3 regions of the Streptomyces sp. NPDC020299 genome follow, and region 1 is predicted to be linked to each of the others. Evidence: predicted binding sites of a transcription regulator. Region 1 holds the regulator's gene; each other region holds the start of a gene.

The links. Region 1 encodes HrcA, which represses chaperone genes, less so after heat shock. Its sites were predicted from a motif close to TTNGCACTCNGNNNNNCNGAGTGCNAA; they were not measured.
Region 2: the regulator HrcA is predicted to act here: its motif matches at 2,110-2,136, upstream of groES (co-chaperone GroES).
Region 3: the regulator HrcA is predicted to act here: its motif matches at 1,650-1,676, upstream of groL (chaperonin GroEL).

Annotation. Positions count from the first base shown of each region.
Region 1 is NZ_JBIRWL010000016.1:85,821-92,664, forward strand. Features, by position in the region: gene ACH45E_RS33660 (hypothetical protein) at 1-299, opposite strand, end outside; gene ACH45E_RS33665 (VOC family protein) at 596-988, opposite strand; gene ACH45E_RS33670 (16S rRNA (uracil(1498)-N(3))-methyltransferase) at 1,005-1,757, opposite strand; gene ACH45E_RS33675 (nitronate monooxygenase) at 1,754-2,827, opposite strand; gene dnaJ (molecular chaperone DnaJ) at 2,927-4,063, opposite strand; gene hrcA (heat-inducible transcriptional repressor HrcA) at 4,064-5,080, opposite strand; gene ACH45E_RS33690 (MBL fold metallo-hydrolase) at 5,254-5,991, shown strand; gene ACH45E_RS33695 (DUF3097 domain-containing protein) at 6,023-6,838, shown strand; gene ACH45E_RS33700 (Uma2 family endonuclease) at 6,816-6,844, opposite strand, start outside.
Region 2 is NZ_JBIRWL010000014.1:38,379-45,222, reverse strand. Features, by position in the region: gene groL (chaperonin GroEL) at 1-1,525, opposite strand, end outside; gene groES (co-chaperone GroES) at 1,655-1,963, opposite strand; gene ACH45E_RS31190 (hypothetical protein) at 2,248-2,790, opposite strand; gene ACH45E_RS31185 (polysaccharide deacetylase family protein) at 2,790-3,746, opposite strand; gene ACH45E_RS31180 (methyltransferase domain-containing protein) at 3,729-5,027, shown strand; gene ACH45E_RS31175 (RNA polymerase sigma factor) at 4,975-6,252, opposite strand; gene ACH45E_RS31170 (YciI family protein) at 6,473-6,829, opposite strand.
Region 3 is NZ_JBIRWL010000029.1:32,762-39,605, reverse strand. Features, by position in the region: gene thrC (threonine synthase) at 1-560, shown strand, start outside; gene ACH45E_RS42245 (ubiquitin-like small modifier protein 1) at 557-832, shown strand; gene ACH45E_RS42240 (cold-shock protein) at 1,303-1,509, shown strand; gene groL (chaperonin GroEL) at 1,840-3,462, shown strand; gene ACH45E_RS42230 (Uma2 family endonuclease) at 3,542-4,222, opposite strand; gene ACH45E_RS42225 (hypothetical protein) at 4,283-5,098, opposite strand; gene ACH45E_RS42220 (NADH:flavin oxidoreductase) at 5,583-6,704, shown strand; gene ACH45E_RS42215 (carboxylesterase family protein) at 6,761-6,844, shown strand, end outside.

The sequences.
Region 1 (6,844 bases):
TGCCCCTGGCAGTCGACGGTGACGACGGTGCTCTCGCTCGGCGACGGTGTCTTCCCCGGCGTGTAGCCCTTGCCTCCGTAGCTGCCCGTGCAGGTGAGCCACTGCACCTTCACGTGCTGCCGCTCCAGCTCCGCGGTCGCGGTCCTGTCCGTCGTGTACGCCACCGACGCCGAACTCAGATCGGTCGGCTGGCACGCCACGACGCCGCCCACGGCCACCGCCGCGAGCCCCGCCACGGCCGCCGCGCGCGTCGCCCGCGTCCGGCGGGGCCGGTACCGAATATGCCTGAAAGCCCCCATGCAGGGCAGAGTGCCACCGACGGGAGCGGGGCGGTAGGGCGCATATGGCCACTCGAGTGTTCGGGTGCCTCACCTTCGAGTGTCTCTCCGGTGTTCCGGTCCCCAGGCTGCCCCGGTGCGCAGTGAACGCAGGGTCAGACAGCTCGTCGACGGCCAGGGGGCGATCCACCGGTGGACGGTGCGGCACCGTCACGGGGACGGCGCGTACGCCCGCTCGGCGGGCTGGTCTTCGGCCCGCCGAGGGCCGACCAGGCCGGTTCGTGCCCGACGGGCGGCTGCGCTCCCGGCGGTCGTCGTCAGGTGCGCAGCAGCAGCCACTCCTGGAGTTCGACCAGGTTGCCCTCCGGGTCCTTGAGGTGGGCGACTCGCATGCGTTCGGTCATGGGGGCCGGGCCGTGCAGGAGGGTGGCGCCGCGGCCGGCGATCTCCGCGCAGTAGGCGTCGAGGTCGTCGACGCGCAGGACCACCAGGGAGCGGTGGCCGGTCGCGGTGTCGCCGAGTTCGTCCAGGACCTCGGCCATCATCGAGCGGTCCTGCAGCGCGATCCCGGCGGAGCCGGTGGCCGGGCTGAACTTCTCGTACGGTCCCCCGGTCGCGCCGGACTGCGGCTTCAGGCCGAGCACGTCGGCGTAGAACCGGTAGCAGGCGGCGAAGTCGCTGACCAGCAGCCGTACTTGGGCGAGTTCCACGGTCTTCCCCCAGCGGTCAGGACCAGCGGCCGGTACGGCCCAGGAGCAGGGCCGCCGCCGCGGTCCCGGCGGTCGATGTACGCAGTACGGTACGCCCGAGCCGGTACGCCTTCGCGCCCGCCTGCTCGAAGAGCGCCAACTCCTCTGGAGAGACGCCTCCTTCGGGTCCGACCACCAGCACGATCTCGCCCTCGGCGGGAAGTTCGGCGGTGGCCAGCGGCTCGCTCGGGTAGTCCCGGTCCTCGTGCAGGACGGCGGCGAAGTCGGCTTTGGCGAGAAGCTGGGCAACCTGCTTGCTCGTCGCCGCGTCCGCGACGTCCGGGAAGCGCAGCCGCCGGGACTGCTTGCCGGCCTCGCGGGCGGTGGCGCGCCACTTGCCGAGCGCCTTCAGACCGCGCTCGCCCTTCCACTGGGTGATGCAGCGGGACGCCGCCCAGGGCACGACCGCGTCGACCCCGGTCTCGGTCATCGTCTCCACGGCGAGCTCACCGCGGTCGCCCTTGGGCAGGGCCTGGACGACGGTGATACGGGGGCTGGGCTCGGGTTCCACCGGGAACTCGAAGGGCTCGACGACCAGATGGTCCTTGCCCTCCACGCTGAGGACGACCCCGGCCGCCCCGCGGCCCTGCCCGTCGGTGACCACCACGTCCTCGCCGGGCTGCAGCCGTCGTACGGAGACCGCGTGCCGCCCTTCGGGGCCCGTCACGTCGATGACCGAGCCGGGGCCCACACCCTGAAGGGAGTCGACCACGAAGACCGGCGCGGTCACCGGGCACCGCCCTGGGCCGACGCCGCCGTCGCCGCCTCGGCCTCGGCGTTCAGCACCTCGACCAGCTGCCCGGCCGGCAGGTCGCGCGCCATCCGGTGTCCCTGGCCCGCCCACAGCGCCATGCCCTGCGCGTCACCGGCCTTCGCGGCGGCCTTGCGCAGCGGCGAGGTGAGGTGGTGGACCTCCGGGTAGGCGGCGGGGGCGTACGGGCCGTGCTCGCGCAGGAACCGGTTGACCAGGCCGCGGGCGGGACGGCCGGAGAACGCGCGGGTCAGCTCGGTGCGGGCGAACAGCGGGTTGGTCAGCGCCTGCTTGTGCAGGGCGTTCGCGCCGGACTCGGGGGTGGCGAGGAACGCGGTGCCCAGCTGGGCCGCGCTCGCGCCGGCCGCCCTGGCCGCGGCGATCTGGCTGCCGCGCATGATGCCGCCGGCGGCGACGATCGGGATGCTCACGCTCTCGCGGACCTGCGCGATCAGCGAGAGGAGGCCTATCCCGGAGCCGTCGGTCTCCCGGACGTCCCGGTGGGCGCCCTGGTGGCCGCCGGCCTCCACGCCCTGCGCGATGACCGCGTCGGCCCCGGCCCGCTCCACCGCGAGGGCCTCCTCGGCGGTGGTCGCGGTGACCAGGGTGAGGGTGCCGGCCCGGCGCAGCGAGTCGAGCACGTCCCGGCTCGGCACGCCGAAGTGGAACGAGACCACCGGCACCGGGTTGTCCAGCAGCACGGCCAGTTTGGCGTCGTAGCCGTCGTCCCGGCCGCTGTCCGGGTCCCCGAGCTCGGTCTCGTACCAGGCGGCCTCGCCGGCCAGCTGATGGGCGTAGACCTCGACGGCACCGGACTCGGCATACTCCGGCTGCGGCATGAAGAGGTTCACGCCGAAGGGGCGGCCGGTCAGGCTCCGCAGCTGCTTGATCTCCTGGTACATGCCGTCGGCGGTCTTGTACCCGGCGGCCAGGAACCCGAGGCCCCCCGCCTCGGACACGGCGGCGGCGAGCTGCGGCACGGAGACACCGCCCGCCATGGGGGCCTGCACGATCGGATATGCGAAGAGATCGGTCAGTGCGGAGGACATGACGGCATGTTGTCACGTCCTCCGAACAAGTCCGAATCCGGGCTTCCCCTGACATATGCCAGGGGCATTGTCAGGGGTCAGAGACCATAAATCGGGGCCTCAGCGCCCGTTGAACGCATCCTTCAACCGCGAGAACAACCCCTGCTGCCCCGGCTGGAACTGCCCCTGCGGGCGTTCCTCCCCACGCAGCTTGGCCAGTTCCCTCAGGAGGCGTTCCTGTTCGGGGTCGAGCTTGGTCGGGGTCTGGACCTCGACGTGGACGATGAGGTCGCCCCGGCCGCCGCCGCGCAGGTGGGTGACGCCGCGGGCGTGCAGCGGGATCGACTGGCCGGACTGGGTGCCCGGGCGGATGTCGACCTCCTCCAGGCCGTCCAGCGTCTCCAGCGGCACCTTGGTGCCGAGGCACGCCGCGGTCATGGGGATGGTGACCGTGCAGTGCAGGTCGTCGCCGCGCCGCTGGAACGTGGAGTGCGGCAGCTCGTGGATCTCGACGTACAGGTCACCGGCGGGACCGCCGCCCGGACCGACCTCGCCCTCGCCGGCGAGCTGGATGCGGGTGCCGTTGTCGACACCGGCCGGGATCTTCACGGTCAGGGTGCGGCGCGAGCGGACGCGGCCGTCACCGGCGCACTCGGGGCACGGCGTCGGCACGACCGTGCCGAAGCCCTGGCACTGCGGGCAGGGGCGCGAGGTCATGACCTGGCCCAGGAACGACCGGGTGACCTGGGACACCTCACCGCGGCCGCGGCACATGTCGCAGGTCTGCGCGGTCGTGCCCGGCGCGGCACCCTCGCCGCTGCAGGTGTTGCAGACGACCGCCGTGTCGACCTGGATGTCCTTGGTCGTGCCGAAGGCAGCCTCGTCCAGCTCGACCTCGATGCGGATCATCGCGTCCTGGCCGCGCCGGGTGCGCGAGCGCGGGCCGCGCTGGGACGCCGTACCGAAGAAGGCGTCCATGATGTCCGAGAAGTTGCCGAAACCACCGGCCCCGAAGCCGCCCGCGCCGGCGCCGCCGGACTGCGAGAGCGGGTCGCCGCCGAGGTCGTAGACCTGCTTCTTCTGCGGGTCCGACAGCACCTCGTAGGCGGCGTTGATCTCCTTGAACCGCTCCTGCGTCTTCGGATCAGGATTGACATCCGGATGCAGCTCGCGGGCGAGCCGACGGAAGGCCTTCTTGATCTCTTCCTGCGACGCGTCGCGGCGCACGCCGAGAACGGCGTAGTAGTCCGTGGCCACTTACGACTCCGCCAGGATCTGTCCGACGTACCGTGCCACTGCGCGTACCGCTCCCATCGTTCCCGGGTAGTCCATGCGGGTCGGTCCGACCACGCCGAGCTTGGCAACCGCCTCGCCGCCCGAACCGTAACCGACCGACACCACCGACGTGGAGTTGAGTCCCTCATGGGCGTTCTCGTGGCCGATGCGCACGGTCATGCCCGAATCCTTCGCCTCGCCCAGCAACTTGAGCAGGACGACCTGCTCCTCCAGTGCCTCGAGCACCGGCCGGATAGTGAGGGGAAAGTCATGTCCGAAGCGGGTGAGATTGGCGGTACCGCCGATCATCAGCCGCTCCTCGTTCTCCTCGACGAGTGTCTCCAGCAGAGTGGAGAGCACGGTCGAGACCGTACCGCGATCCTCTGTGTCGAAGCCCTCGGGGAGGTCCTCGACCAGCCGCGGCACATCCGTGAACCGGCGGCCCGCGACCCGGCTGTTCAGCCGCGCGCGCAGGTCCGCCAGAGATGCCTCGCCGAACGGGGCCGGGCAGTCGACCATCCGCTGCTCGACCCGGCCGGTGTCCGTGATCAGCACGAGCATCACGCGCGCGGGGGCGAGCGAGAGCAGTTCCACGTGCCGCACGGTCGAGCGGGTCAGCGACGGGTACTGCACGACCGCGACCTGCCGGGTCAGCTGCGCGAGCAGCCGCACCGTGCGGGCCACGACGTCGTCGAGGTCGACGGCGCCGTCGAGGAAGTTCTGGATCGCCCGCCGCTCGGGGGCGGTCATCGGCTTGACGCCCGCGAGCTTGTCGACGAAGAGCCGGTAGCCCTTGTCGGTGGGGATGCGCCCGGCGCTGGTGTGCGGCTGGGCGATGTACCCCTCGTCCTCCAGGGCCGCCATGTCGTTGCGGACGGTGGCCGGGGAGACGCCGAGGCCGTGCCGCTCGGTGAGCGCCTTCGAGCCGACGGGCTCCTCGGTGCCGACGTAGTCCTGGACGATGGCGCGCAGCACCTGCAGCCTGCGTTCACTCAGCATCCGCGCACACCTCCAGAAAGTCGTCCCCTGCGGCCCTCGGGCCCTTCGCCTGGCACTCTGCGCTTGCGAGTGCCAGCATTCCCCGGCCCAGTGTACGGCCGTGGGGTACACCCCGGGCAAGGCCGGTTCGTGCCGCCGTGCCTGGGTGTCCTCGTACCCGCTAGCGTCGCGGTATGACCGTGACTTGGGAAGAGCTGGGGTGGGAACGGGTGGCCGCCGGGGTGGGACGGGTCCGGCTGCCGGGCTGGGACTGCACGACGGGGCTGGTCCTCGGCGAGGGTACGGCGCTCGTGGTGGACGCGGGGTCGAGTCTCGCCGAAGGCGCGCGCCTGCGCACGCAGGCGGAGGAGCTGGCCGGGGGCCGTGTGACCCATCTCGCGCTCACCCACCCCCATTTCGACCATGTGCTCGGTGCGGCGGCCTTCGCGGGCGCGGAGGTGTTCGCGGCGGTGGGCATGGACGCGCTGTTCACGCACGAGCGCGCGGAGCTCCGCCTGGACGCCGTCCGGCAGGGCCTGCCGGTGGCGGAGGCGGACGAGGCGGTGGACGCTCTTCCCGTGCCCCGCCATCTGGTCTCGGGCGAGTGGACCCTCGACCTCGGCGGCGGGCGGCAGGCGCTGCTGGCCAACGTGGGCCCGGGGCACAGCGCCCACGACCTCGCGGTCCTCGTCCCCGGCTCGGCTCCCGGCGAGCCCGAGGTGGTGTTCTGCGGTGACCTGGTCGAGGAGTCCGGCGAACCCCAGGCCGGGCCCGACGCCGTACCGTCCCAGTGGCCCGCAGCCCTCGACCGGCTGCTCGACCTCGGCGGCCAGGACGCGCTGTACGTGCCCGGTCACGGAGCGGTGGTGGACGCGGCGTTCGTGCGGCGGCAGCGTGACGAGCTCGCGGCGCGTTTCGGCGTGTCGCCCTGATGGCGGTACGGCTTCTCCTATCGTCTGCCGAATGCGCCAGTACTCCGCCGACCTGACCCCTCCATGGAAGAAGCCCAAGCCCGTCCCGGAAGTCCCGGCGGAGCCCGGTCTTGTCGTGGAGGAGCCGGGCACCGGCTTCTGTGGCGCGGTGATCCGCTGCGAGGCGGGCACGGTGACCCTGGAGGACCGCTTCGGCAAGCACCGGGTGTTTCCGCTGGAGCCGGGCGGGTTCCTGCTCGAGGGCAGGGTGGTCACGCTGGTGCGGCCGTCGTCGTCGGCTCCGGTACGTCCCACCCGTACCGCCTCTGGTTCGGTCGCCGTCCCGGGCGCACGCGCGCGCGTGGCCCGCGCCGGGCGCATCTACGTCGAGGGCAGGCACGACGCGGAACTGGTCGAGAAGGTGTGGGGCGACGACCTGCGCATCGAGGGCGTGGTCGTGGAGTACCTGGAGGGCGTGGACGACCTTCCCGCCATCGTTGCCGAGTTCGGCCCGGGGCCGGACGCGCGGTTGGGTGTCCTGGTGGACCACCTGGTGCCGGGCACGAAGGAGTGGCGGATCGCCGAGTCGGTCACGAGCGAGCACGCGCTGGTCGTCGGCCACCCGTACATCGACATCTGGGAGGCGGTGAAGCCGGCCGCCCTGGGGATCGAGGCGTGGCCGAGGGTGCCGAAGGGGCAGGACTGGAAGACGGGGGTCTGCCGGGCACTGGGCTGGCCGTCGGAGAACACCGGGGCGGTGTGGACGGCGATCCTGAAGCGGGTGGGGTCCTATAAGGACCTGGAGCCGGAGCTCCTGGGGCGGGTGGAGGAGCTGATCGACTTCGTTACGGATAGCGGTGGGGCCTGACGTTGG
Region 2 (6,844 bases), on a different contig from region 1:
AGGCGGCGTTCTCCAGGGCGGAACGGGTGACCTTCACCGGGTCGATGACGCCGGCCTTGACCAGGTCGCCGTACTCGCCGGTGGCGGCGTTGTAGCCGTTGCCCTTGTCGAGCTCGGCCACCTTGGAGACGATGACGTAGCCCTCGAGGCCGGCGTTCTCGGCGATCCAGCGCAGCGGCTCGACGGCGGCCTTGCGGACCACGGAGACGCCGGTCGCCTCGTCGCCGGTCTTGTCGAGGTTGCCCTCGAGGACCTTGACGGCGTGGACGAGCGCGGAGCCACCACCGGAGACGATGCCCTCCTCGACCGCGGCGCGGGTCGCGGAGATGGCGTCCTCCAGACGGTGCTTCTTCTCCTTCAGCTCCACCTCGGTGGCGGCGCCGACCTTGATCACGCACACGCCGCCGGCCAGCTTCGCGAGGCGCTCCTGGAGCTTCTCGCGGTCCCAGTCGGAGTCGGTGTTCTCGATCTCGGCCTTGATCTGGTTGACGCGGCCCACGACGTCCTCGGCGTTGCCGGCACCGTCGACGACGGTCGTGTCGTCCTTGGTGACCGTCACGCGGCGGGCGGAGCCCAGCACGTCCAGACCGGCCTGGTCGAGCTTGAGGCCTACCTCCTCGGAGATGACCGTGGCACCGGTGAGGACCGCCAGGTCCTGGAGCATCGCCTTGCGGCGGTCACCGAAGCCGGGGGCCTTGACCGCGACCGCGTTGAAGGTGCCGCGGATCTTGTTCACGACGAGGGTGGAGAGGGCCTCTCCGTCGACGTCCTCGGCGATGATCAGCAGCGGCTTGGAGGCACCCCCCTGGATGACCTTCTCCAGCAGCGGCAGGAGGTCCTGGATCGAGGAGATCTTGCCCTGGTTGATGAGGATGTACGGGTCCTCGAGGACGGCCTCCATGCGCTCCTGGTCCGTCACGAAGTACGGCGACAGGTAGCCCTTGTCGAAGGCCATGCCCTCGGTGAAGTCCAGCTCCAGACCGAAGGTGTTGGACTCCTCGACGGTGATGACACCGTCCTTGCCGACCTTGTCCATCGCCTCGGCGATGAGCTCGCCGACCTGCTGGTCCTGGGCGGACAGCGCGGCGACGGCGGCGATGTCGGACTTCTCGTCGATCGGCCGGGCCGAGGCGAGCAGGTCCTCGGACACCGCGGCGACGGCGGCGTCGATGCCCTTCTTCAGGGCGGCCGGGGAGGCACCGGCGGCGACGTTCTTCAGGCCCTCGCGGACGAGCGCCTGGGCCAGCACGGTGGCGGTGGTCGTACCGTCACCCGCGATGTCGTTGGTCTTGGTCGCCACCTCCTTCACCAGCTGGGCGCCGAGGTTCTCGTACGGGTCCTCGATCTCCACCTCACGGGCGATGGTGACGCCGTCGTTGGTGATGGTCGGGGCGCCGAACTTCTTGTCGATGACGACGTTGCGGCCCTTGGGGCCGATCGTCACCTTGACCGTGTCGGCGAGCTTGTTGACGCCGCGCTCGAGGGCGCGACGGGCGTCCTCGTCGAACTTCAGGATCTTCGCCATGGGAGCGTAGCCCTCTCGGGAAATCTAGGGTGCAAATGCGGTGGTAAAACGAGACGCGCCCCCGGCGCCCGGCTTGTTAACGGTCGCGGGGGCCGGGGGCGCAGCTCGAAGCAGGAATGCTCGAGGTGATTACTTCTCGATGATCGCGAGCACGTCGCGAGCCGAGAGAACGAGGTACTCCTCGTTGTTGTACTTCACCTCGGTGCCGCCGTACTTGCTGTAGAGCACGACGTCGCCGACGGAAACGTCGAGCGGAAGACGGTTACCGTCCTCGAAGCGGCCCGGGCCCACGGCCAGGACGACGCCCTCCTGGGGCTTCTCCTTGGCGGTGTCCGGAATGACCAGGCCCGAGGCCGTGGTCTGCTCGGCGTCGAGCGGCTGGACCACGATGCGGTCCTCGAGCGGCTTGATGGCAACCTTGGAGCTGGCGGTCGTCACGATCCGACCTCCCCCTTCGGAGATCTCACGGGGTTAACTGTCTGAGGTGGCGACCAGGTCGATCCGTCGTCGCGGGTGCCGGACCTGCCCGTCGCTGTGTTGGCACTCTCCAGTGGGGAGTGCCAGAGCCGAGACTATGACTGCGGTTAGCACTCGGTCAAGCGGAGTGCCAATTGCCGTGCGGCGCGTCTGCTGCGGGGGTGGGCTCAGCGGGGGTGGGTTCAGTGCGGGGTCCACTGGGGGCTGCCGCCCCCAGACCCCCGCTTCGGATCCAGACCCCCGCTTCAGATGTAGTCCTCCAGGCGTGCCACCGTCAGGCCCCGGGACTGGACCTTGCGCAGGACCCGCAGGGCGGTGGGCTCGTCCGGGGGCAGCTCGATGATGTCGCCGGGGCGGAGGTGGCGGGGGCCCCTGGTGTAGGTGGGGGTGTCGTGCCAGAGGACTCGCGGACGGAAGGCGCTGTCGGTGCGGAACGCGGTGACCGGGAGGCGCAGTTCGCGGACCATGGCGACGAAGTGCGGGTCCTTCTGGGCGGTGGCGTCGCAGATGAGGAAGACGACCTTGTCGGGGGTGGGGACGCGGTCGACGACGGGGGGCAGGTACCGGCCCCTCCGGTGGGGTGGGTCCGGGGCGGGGGCGAGCGGGGTCCGCAGGCCCCAGTGGCGGTATGCCAGGTCGCGGGCGGGCGCGGGATGCCGTACCCGCTGGGCCGCTTTCTCGCCCAGCCGTTCGATGGGGTCGACGGACTGGGCGCAGCCGGTGAGGAGGAGTGCGGCCCCGGTGAGCGCGGCGGCGGCCAGGGCCCGGTGTCGCCGCCACCGCCGCATCACAGGTAGTCCTCCAGGCGGGCCACGGCGTATCCCTCGCGGGTGACCTTGTTCAGGAACCGGCGCATGTCGTCGACCATCGTGCCGTCCCAGTCGTCCCGCCCCCGGAAGTGGGTCAGGACGATGTCGCCGGGGTGCAGGCTCCGGTCGTCCTCCCGGTACTCCCAGTGGTCGACGTAGACCTCCTCGTCCCAGATGGGGGCGTACTTGATGCCGCAGGACTTGGCGGCGACGAGGGTGTCCCGGTTGTAGTTGCCGTAGGGCGGGCGGAAGACGGTCGGGCTCTTGCCGAACTGCTTGCGCATGATCCGCTGCATGCCGCAGATCTCGTCCCGCTGCTCGTCGTAGGACAGGCCGGGCAGGTAGGGGTGGGTGAGGGTGTGGTTGTTGAGGGTGATGCCCTTGGCCTGCATCTTGCGGAAGTAGCCGTAGTCGTCCTCGACCAGGTAGTTGCTGAGGAACGCGGTGTAGGGGATCTTCAGGTCGCTCATCATGCGCAGGAAGGCCGGGTCCTTCTCGGCGCCGTCGTCGATGGTGAGGAAGACGACCTTCTGCTTGGTGGGGATCGTGGTGAAGACCGGGGGCAGGTTCAGTTCCTCCTGGTCGTGGACCTCGAATCCGGCGCGGGCGGTGATCCTCGGTTTGCGGGCGGGGGGCGGCGGAGGCGTCAGGGGGACCTGGTCCACACCCCAGCGTTTCGCGGCGGCGACCAGGGCGGCGTGGGAGGCGCGCAGCCGGGAGGCGTAGGAGTCCAGGGCCTCGGCGGGCGCCTGGCGGTGCTGCTGGCCGGGGGCGGGCCGGACGTCGGGGGCCGTGCCCGGTGCCGTACAGCCGGAGACGACACCGCCGGAGACTGTGACGACGGCGGCGGCCACGGCGAGCGCGACCCGGCCGGTTCGGGGGGCCGTTCGCCTCCACCGTGCACCATTTTTGTCATTTTGTACTACTACTCGCATGGTGCTGGATCTTCGCAGTACCCCCGTCCCGGACCCGCCCGACACCGCCGCCGCGGGCGCACCATCCACCGACTGGCCCACAATGACCCGGTGAACGACCTGCTCCCCTTCCACTCCCTGCTCACCCCCGAGGGCCGCGCCCTCCTCGACGAGGTGCGCGGCACGGCACCGGCCGAGGAACTCGCCGTCGCCACCCGCCTGCGCCGCGACCACCCCGCCGACCTGGTCTCGGCCGCCCTCGGCCAGGCCCGGTTGCGGCAGCGGGCGGCGGCGAAGTTCGGGGCCGAGGACGCGGAGCGGATGTACTTCACGCCGAACGGGGTCGAGCAGTCGACCCGCACGAGCGTGGCGGACTACCGGGCCGGCCGGCTGACGGAGCTGGGGGTGACGTCCGTCGCCGACCTGTGCTGCGGCATCGGCGGCGACGCGATCGCCCTCGCCCGCGCCGGGATCCGCGTCCTCGCCGTGGACCGCGATCCGCTGACGGCGGCGGTGGCCCGGGCGAACGCTCAGGCGCTGGGGCTGGCGGACCTCATCGAGGTGCGGGAGGCGGATGTCACGGAGGTCGACACCGCCGGGTACGACGCGGTGTTCGTCGACCCCGCCCGGCGCGGCGGACGGGGCCGTATCTTCGACCCGGAGGCCTACTCGCCGCCCCTGTCCTGGGCGGTCGGCGCCGCGTCCGCCGCCCGGGTGGCCGCCCTGAAGATCGCCCCCGGCATCCCGCACGAGGCGGTCCCCGAGCGGGCCGAGGCCGAGTGGATCTCGGACGGCGGGGATGTGAAGGAGGCGGTGCTGTGGTTCGGCACCGGCGCCGGTGGCGGCTTTGGCGGGGCGGCCGTGCGGGCCACGCTGCTGCCGGGGCCTCGCTCCCTGCTCTCCCGGGGCCTGCCCGACCCCGAAGTGCGGCCCGTGGGGCGGTACTTGTACGAGCCCGACGGCGCCGTCATCCGGGCGCACCTGGTGGCCGAGGTCGCCGAGGAGCTGGACGGCGGGCTGATCGACCCGACCATCGCCTACATCACGGCGGACACCCCACGGCCGACGGTGTACGCCTCCGCGTACGAGATCACCGACCGGCTCCCGTTCAACCTGAAGAAGCTGAAGGCCCTGCTCAGGGAGCGCGAGGTCGGCGTCCTGACCGTGAAGAAGCGCGGCTCGGCGGTCGAACCCGAGGAACTCCGCAGGAAGGTCAAGCCCCAGGGCCCGAACTCGGCGACGGTGTTCCTCACCCGGGTGGCGGGGGCGCCGACGATGCTGATCGGCCACCCGCTGGGGTGACTCCCGCGCACTCCCCCGCCCGCCGCAGCAGCATCTCCCGCTCCCGCTCGTTGCGGGTCAGGCGTGCCGCGCGTTCGAACTCCGCGCGTGCTTCCGCCGGGCGGCCCAGGCGGGTCAGGAGGTCGCCGCGGACGCTGGGCAGCAAGTGGTAGTCGCGGAGGGAGGGTTCGGCGGCCAGCCGGTCCACGATCTCCAGCGCCGGGGCCGGGCCCCGCGCCATCGAGACGGCGACGGCACGGTTCAACTCCACGACGGGGGACGGGGCTCGGGCCGCGAGCAGGTCGTACAGGGTGGCGATGGCCGGCCAGTCCGTCTCCTCGTAGGTGTAGGCGTGCGCGTGGCAGGCCGCGATCGTCGCCTGGAGGGCGTACGGGCCGGGGGCGCCGGTGGCAGTGGCCTCGGCGCGGCCGAGGGCCGTGATGCCGCGGGCGATGAGCATGCGGTTCCAGCGGCGGCGGTTCTGGTCCTTCAGCAGGACCGGCTCACCGTGCGGGCCGGTGCGGGCGGCGGCGCGGGAGGACTGGAACTCCAGGAGGGCGGTCAGGGCGTGCACCTCCGGCTCCTTGGGCATCAGGGCGGACAGCACGCGGGCCAGGCGGAGGGCGTCCTCGCAGAGACCGGGGCGCAGCCAGTCGTCGCCGGCGGTGGCCGCGTACCCCTCGTTGTGGATCAGGTAGATGACGTCGAGGACGGAGCCCAGGCGGGCCTCGCGGTCGGGGCCGCAGGGGACCTCGAAGGCGATGTTCCGCTTCGCGAGGGTGCGCTTGGCGCGGACGACGCGCTGGGCGATCGTCGGCTCGGGCACGAGGAAGGCGCGGGCGATCTCGGCCGTGGTCAGACCGCCCAGCAGGCGCAGTGTGAGCGCGGTGCGGGCCTCGGGGGACAGCACGGGGTGGCAGGCGGTGAAGACCAGGCGGAGCAGGTCGTCGTCGATGTCGTCGGGGTCGGCCGGTTCCGGCGGCCCGGCCGTCGTCTCCAGGTCGCGGCCGATCTCGGCGAGCTTGCGGGCGTAGTTCTCGCGGCGGCGGATCAGATCGACGGCGCGACGCCGGGCGGTGGCCATCAGCCAGGCACCCGGGTTGTCCGGCACGCCGTCCCGGGGCCACTGCTCCAGAGCTGCCACCAGCGCGTCCTGCGCCAGCTCCTCGGCGATCCCGATGTCCCGCACGATCCGGGTCACGCCGGCGATGAGACGGGGCGACTCCAGACGGAAGACGGTCTCGATGACGGCGCGGGCGGCCTCAGCGGCGGACTCGACGGCCTGGGCTGCGGACTCGACGGCGGGCTCGGCGGACTCGACGGCGGGTCCGATGACCTCAGCGGCCTGGGCAGCGGACTCCGCGGCGGGTCCGACGGCCTCGGCGGCGGCCTGGGCGGTGGCGGTGGGCTGTTGTTCCACAGCCCACCATGCAACACCCCCGGCCGGGGTCCGCGCCAATGAGCGGTCAGCCCTCGGCGATCTCCCGGACCTCGCAGGTCACGGTCCAGAACTCCTCGTGGACCTTCAGGAAGCGCTTCGTCCACTCCAGCGCCTCGGCCTTGTCCTTGCACTGCATGAGGGCATAGCCGCCGATGACCTCCTTGGACTCGGTGAAGGGCCCGTCCGTGACGGACAGCTGCCCGCCCTCCCAGTGGACCCGGGTGCCCTGCGCGGAGGGGGTGAGCCCGGCGGTGTCCAGCATCACGCCGGCCTTGGTGATCTCCTCGATCAGCTCACCCATCCGCTGCATCAGCTCGGGGCTGGGGCCCTCGGCGGGGGCGGTGGACTCGTCGATGCGTACGAGCGACAGGTAGCGGGGCATGGTGACTCCTCGGTG
Region 3 (6,844 bases), on a different contig from region 1:
AGCAGCTCGGCTGGCAGCTCCCCGACCAGATCGTCGTGCCGATCGCCTCCGGCTCGCAGCTCACCAAGATCGACAAGGGGCTCCAGGAGCTGATCAAGCTCGGCCTGGTCGAGGACAAGCCGTACAAGATCTTCGGCGCCCAGGCCGAGGGCTGCTCGCCGGTGTCCACCGCGTACAAGGCCGGCCACGACGTCGTACGCCCGCAGAAGCCGAACACCATCGCCAAGTCCCTCGCCATCGGCAACCCGGCGGACGGGCCGTACGTCCTCGACATCGCGCGCCGCACGGGCGGGGCGGTGGAGGATGTGACGGACGAGCAGGTGGTGGACGCCATCAAGCTGCTGGCCCGCACGGAGGGCATCTTCGCGGAGACCGCGGGCGGTGTGACGGTCGGCGTCACCCAGAAGCTGATCAAGGACGGCGTCCTCGACCCGACCAAGACGACCGTCGTCCTCAACACGGGCGACGGCCTCAAGACCCTGGACGCGGTGGCAGGCACCGGCCTGACCGCCACGATCCGCCCCAACCTCGATTCGTTCCGAGAGGCAGGCCTCGCATGAGCGTGACCGTCCGTATCCCGACCATCCTGCGCACCTATACGGGCGGCCGGGCCGAGGTCCAGGCCGAGGGTGCGACCCTCGCCGACGTCATCTCCGACCTGGAGAAGAACCACACCGGCATCGCCGCCCGCGTCCTGGACGACCAGGGCAAGCTGCGCCGCTTCGTCAATGTGTACGTCAACGACGACGACGTGCGTTTTGAACAGGGTCTGGAAACGGCGACGCCGGACGGCGCGGGCGTCTCGATCATTCCGGCCGTCGCCGGCGGCTGACGCGCCCGACGCGCCCTGACGCGGCTGACCGAATGACAGAACATTACCGTCGGTAACTCAGGTTACCGAGCGTTCATCGAATTGCCCCCTCCGCGTGAGAAGCGGAGGGGGCAATTCAATGTGGTTGAGCGCGGTACAGTTGGGGAACGCGCTTCTGAACCCCGGGTCGAGAACCCCGGATTCGCACCGCACACCCGACAAGATGTAGCCAAAGTGTGCGTGTGTTTTGCGCCTTATGCGCCTTTTATGGGGTCCGACTTGCCCCGGATTCAGCCGAATTTTTGGCAGATTCCCGACCGCGCCCGTCCAGATTTCTCGTCCGATTGACCTGTTGCAGACGGCAGTTGGACAGATACATTCAGCCGCGGTCGACGCGTTCCGGCGCACGCCCCCAATCCTTGGGGGGTGAGGTCTGACCCGGATCCGCGAAGTGTGGATCTGTGCAAGGGCCAGTAATAGGGGAGTTAGGCATGGCTCAGGGCACCGTCAAGTGGTTCAACGCGGAGAAGGGGTACGGCTTCATCGCGGTCGACGGTGGTGCGGATGTATTCGTCCACTACAGCGCGATCCAGATGGACGGTTACCGCACCCTGGAAGAGGGTCAGCGAGTCGATTTCGAGATCTCGCAGGGCCAGAAGGGGCCGCAGGCGGACATGGTCCGGCTGGCGACCAGCTGAAGCACGCGCCGACTGACAGCGACTGACAGCGACGTTCTTCTGTACATCTTCGAAGGGCTCGTACCTCCCGGGTGCGAGCCCTTCGGCCTGCCCGCGACGCCGTGCGTGCCCGCTGTTCACCTGGGGATCCGCTCGAGCCGCTTGCACTCGGCATGGGCGAGTGCTAATCATTGGCGTTAGCACTCTGAAGGTGAGAGTGACAACGAAGGACCGGGTCGGTGAGGCCCGCAGGCCAAGTGGGGCAAGGAACCACGGGGTCCGCGAGCCGTCCGTCGCGGGCGCGGGCGCGGTCCGAGGGAATCACCCCCAGTCCTGGAGGGACCACTTCACATGGCCAAGATCATCGCGTTCGACGAGGAGGCGCGGCGCGGCCTCGAGCGCGGCATGAACCAGCTCGCGGACGCCGTGAAGGTGACGCTCGGCCCCAAGGGCCGCAACGTCGTCCTCGAGAAGAAGTGGGGCGCCCCCACGATCACCAACGATGGTGTCTCCATCGCCAAGGAGATCGAGCTCGAGGACCCGTACGAGAAGATCGGCGCCGAGCTGGTCAAGGAAGTCGCCAAGAAGACGGACGACGTCGCCGGTGACGGTACGACCACCGCGACCGTTCTCGCCCAGGCCCTGGTCAAGGAAGGCCTGCGCAACGTAGCCGCCGGCGCCAACCCGATGGCCCTCAAGCGCGGCATCGAGAAGGCCGTCGAGGCCGTCTCCGCCGCCCTGCTGGAGCAGGCGAAGGACGTCGAGACCAAGGAGCAGATCGCTTCCACGGCCTCCATCTCCGCCGCCGACACCCAGATCGGCGAGCTCATCGCCGAGGCCATGGACAAGGTCGGCAAGGAAGGCGTCATCACCGTCGAGGAGTCCCAGACCTTCGGTCTGGAGCTGGAGCTCACCGAGGGTATGCGCTTCGACAAGGGCTACATCTCGGCGTACTTCGCCACCGACATGGAGCGGATGGAGGCGTCGCTCGACGACCCGTACATCCTCATCGCCAACTCCAAGATCGGTTCCGTCAAGGACCTGCTCCCGCTCCTCGAGAAGGTCATGCAGTCGGGCAAGCCGCTGCTGATCATCGCCGAGGACGTCGAGGGCGAGGCCCTGTCGACCCTGGTCGTCAACAAGATCCGTGGCACCTTCAAGTCCGTCGCCGTCAAGGCCCCGGGCTTCGGTGACCGCCGCAAGGCCATGCTCGGCGACATCGCCATCCTCACGGGCGGCGAGGTCATCTCCGAGGAGGTCGGCCTCAAGCTGGAGAACGCCACCCTCGACCTGCTGGGCAAGGCCCGCAAGGTGGTCATCACCAAGGACGAGACCACCATCGTCGACGGTGCCGGCTCCTCCGACCAGGTCAACGGCCGCGTCAACCAGATCCGCGCCGAGATCGAGAACAGCGACTCCGACTACGACCGCGAGAAGCTCCAGGAGCGCCTGGCCAAGCTCGCGGGCGGCGTGGCCGTCATCAAGGCCGGTGCCGCCACCGAGGTCGAGCTCAAGGAGCGCAAGCACCGCATCGAGGACGCGGTCCGCAACGCCAAGGCGGCCGTCGAGGAGGGCATCGTCGCCGGTGGCGGCGTGGCCCTGCTGCAGGCCTCCGGTGTCTTCGAGAAGCTGGAGCTCGAGGGTGACGAGGCGACCGGCGCCAACGCCGTGAAGCTCGCGCTGGAGGCCCCGCTGAAGCAGATCGCCGTCAACGGTGGTCTCGAGGGCGGCGTCGTCGTCGAGAAGGTGCGCAACCTGACGGTCGGCCACGGCCTGAACGCCGCGACCGGCGAGTACGTCGACATGATCGCCCAGGGCATCATCGACCCGGCGAAGGTGACCCGTTCCGCCCTGCAGAACGCCGCCTCCATCGCCGCGCTGTTCCTCACCACCGAGGCCGTCATCGCCGACAAGCCGGAGAAGGCCGCCGCGCCCGCCGGTGGCGGCATGCCGGGCGGTGACATGGACTTCTGATCGACCGGTTCCGGTTGATCTGCGTCCTTACCGAGGGCGGTATCCCCTGTTCTGGCAGGGGGTACCGCCCTCGGGCGTTTCAGTCGGCGAACTGCTTGAGCGCCTCGGTGTCGAGGGTGATGCTCACCGGGGGCGGGAGCTCGACGACCGCTCCCCAGGGGTAAGAGGGGGACTGCTGGTAACGGCCGTCCTTGGGCTCGCTGTAGACCCTGACCGTATTGCTGTCGCGGTCGATGAGGAGGTAGACGGGAATGTCGGCCCCCGCATACCCGACGGGCTTGTCGACACGGTCGCGCTGGTCGGTGTCGCGGTCGTGCGAGGTGATCTCCACTGCCATCAGGGCGCCGTTGGATTCGGACCACTCGCCGTCCTCGACGAAGTGATTCACCGGTGCCAGAAAGCCGTCTGTGCGGGCACGTCCGTTGCGGTAGGCCTCGGCCTTGACGCCGCGCTCGGGCGCGAGGTCCAGGTCGGGGCGCTGTTGCATGCACTGACGCAGCAGCCACATGAAGATCGACGTGCGCTTGCCGTCCGGCACGGCCTTGACCTCTACTTTTCCGTTGACGTACTCAAGCCGCACGGTTTCGGGAGCGACGGCGGCCAGCTCCTCGAACTCGTCCACGTCGAGCGGCCCGTGCCGGATGCACAGCCGTCCACCGAGGAACTCCAGCCGGTTGCGGATTTCCCTTGGAGCCCTGCGGACGAGTTCCTCGAAGTCCTCCACGGACATCTGCGGGCGCTCAGCGGTGTCAGGGGTCAATGGCGTCGCCTCCTTTCCTCCATCGTGCCCCGGAGTGGTCTTTGCGGACCGTAGGAGCTGTCATACGTGTGTCCTTTCTCGTCGTACGGACATGGCAGCGCGGATCTCGCCCGCGCGGACCTGGACCGCGGAAGCGGACAGGGGCGTGTTGCGGCGGGCGGGGGAGCGTTCACCCCGGCATGCGCCGCAGACACCGCCCGGCAGGGCTTCCGGGGGGCCGGGAGTACGACATTCCGCGCACTCCAGGACCCGGAGCGGCGGGCGCGGGGCGGGTGGCGGGGGGAGTTTGGAGGTCAGGCGGCGGCGGAGCAGGGCCGCCGGGTGGTGCACCGGGGTGGGCAGGCCGGCGGTCAGTGCGGTGCGTACGGTCTCGTCGGTCGCCCCGCGGTCGAACCACTCCACCACCAGCGGCGCGAGCTGCGCGCAGTCGGCCTCCGAGAGCGACAGGGCGGGGGCCGTACGGCCGAGGGCGGCGAGCAGGATGTGGGCTCGGGAACGGGTGGGGCGGGCCCGTTCGGGTGGGGCCGGGTCCTCCGGTACAGCGCCGCGCGTGAACGCCGCCCACCAGGCGTCGTCTCGTGCCGTACGGGACCACCACGATCGGGTGATCCAACGCGAGCCGCCCGAACCGGCGATGTTCTCGCGGCCCCGCCGCAAGTGGCCCGCCCGATGGAGGTTGTTGAGGGCTGTCCGCAGCGCGCACTGGCCGTAGATCAGCTCCTTGGCCAGCGTCTTCACCGAGATGTCAGCGCCGTCGGGAAGTCGGTCGACGTACGCCGCGATGGCCGCCTCGCGAGGTGGGAGGTGCGCGAAGTCGTGATTCGTGCGGGGGAGTTGGTCCGGCGCGGAGCGTTTGCCGTAACCCGGATTGGCCATCGGGTGCGGGGATGCGTGCGCGGGCGTGGGGGCAGCACTAAGCTTGGCGGCAGCCATGAGATCGACTCTCTTTCGATCTTGTTGGTCAAGCCCCCGCAGGTGTTGCGAGCACCGAGCGGGGGCTGTTCGTTGTGCGGGACGTTAAGCCCTCGTGACTGTGCGTGGCAAATCGGTTGCGTCAAGTCAATGCGCCGGGCGGGAGGGTGGGTTGAAACCCTCCACCCATTCAAAACAAGGAGGGCTCAAGGCTCGGCGCCCGAAGCTCAGACCCTGGCGACCTTGAGGTTTCCGACGAACGCCGACCACCTCCGCCCGGAACCCGAGCTTCGGGCCCGACCCCGGGTGCCGATGTGTGCCGGATCACGCGGCGGCGCGGCCGGGGAGGGGAATGCGTGGCACGGAGCGGCGGTTTACTTAAGTAGATGCAACAATGCGCGTGCACATACTGATCAGTTAACCCCGCCACTCACGAGGAGTCCCCCACGTGACCGTCACGCCCCCCGCCTCCCGCGCGGCCCAGATCCTCTCCCGGCCGACGACGATCAACGGCCTGACCGTCCCGAACCGCATCGCGATGGCGCCGATGACCCGCATGTTCTCTCCGGGCGGCGTCCCCGGCGAGAACGTGCTGTCGTACTACGCCCGCCGTGCCGCCGCCGGGGTGGGCCTGATCGTCACCGAGGGCACGTACGTCGGCCACGAGTCGGCGGGCAACAGCGACCGCGTCCCCCGGTTCCACGGTGAGGAGCAGCTCGCGGGCTGGCAGAAGGTGGCCGCGGCGGTGCACGAGGCGGGCGGCACCATCGTCCCGCAGCTGTGGCACATCGGCACGGTCCGCAACCAGGGTGAGCAGCCCTTCCCGGACGCCCCGTCCCACGGTCCCTCCGGCCTGCGCGTCAACGGCACCGCCGACGCCACGGAGATGACCGGGCAGGACCTGGACGACGTCATAGGCGCCTTCGCGCAGGCCGCCGCCGACGCCGAGCGCATCGGCTTCGACGGTGTGGAGATCCACGGCGCCCACGGCTACCTCGTCGACCAGTTCCTGTGGGCCGGCACCAACCGCCGCACCGACGCGTACGGCGGCGACGCGGTGGCCCGTACGAAGTTCGCGGCCGAGATCGTCGCCGCGGTCCGCGAGAAGGTATCGCCCGACTTCCCCGTCATCTTCCGCTACTCGCAGTGGAAGCAGGAGGCCTACGACGCCCGCCTCGCGGAGACCCCCGAGGAGCTGGAGGCCATCCTCACCCCGCTCGCCGCGGCCGGTGTGGACGCCTTCCACGCCTCCACCCGCCGCTACTGGCTCCCGGAGTTCGAGGGCTCGGACCTCAACCTCGCGGGCTGGACGAAGAAGCTCACCGGCAAGCAGGTCATCAGCGTCGGCTCGGTCGGCCTCGACGGCGAGTTCCTCAAGGCCTTCCAGGGCGAGGGCTCCGCGGTGAAGGGCATCGACGACCTCCTCGACCGTCTGGAGGCCGAGGAGTTCGACATGGTCGCCGTCGGCCGCGCGCTGCTCCAGGACCCGGAGTGGGCGGCGAAGGTCCTGGCGGGCCGCTTCGACGAGCTGAAGCCGTACGAGGCCGCCGCGCTGAAGACGCTCAGCTGATCGCCAACTCGCCTGTGGCATCTCGCCTGTGACGTCTCGCCTGTAACGTCCGGGAGATGAAGATCCCTCATCTCCCGGACACCCCCGTCGTACCCACCACCGCCGGCGCCGTACGCGGACGCCATGAGCGGGGCCTGGCG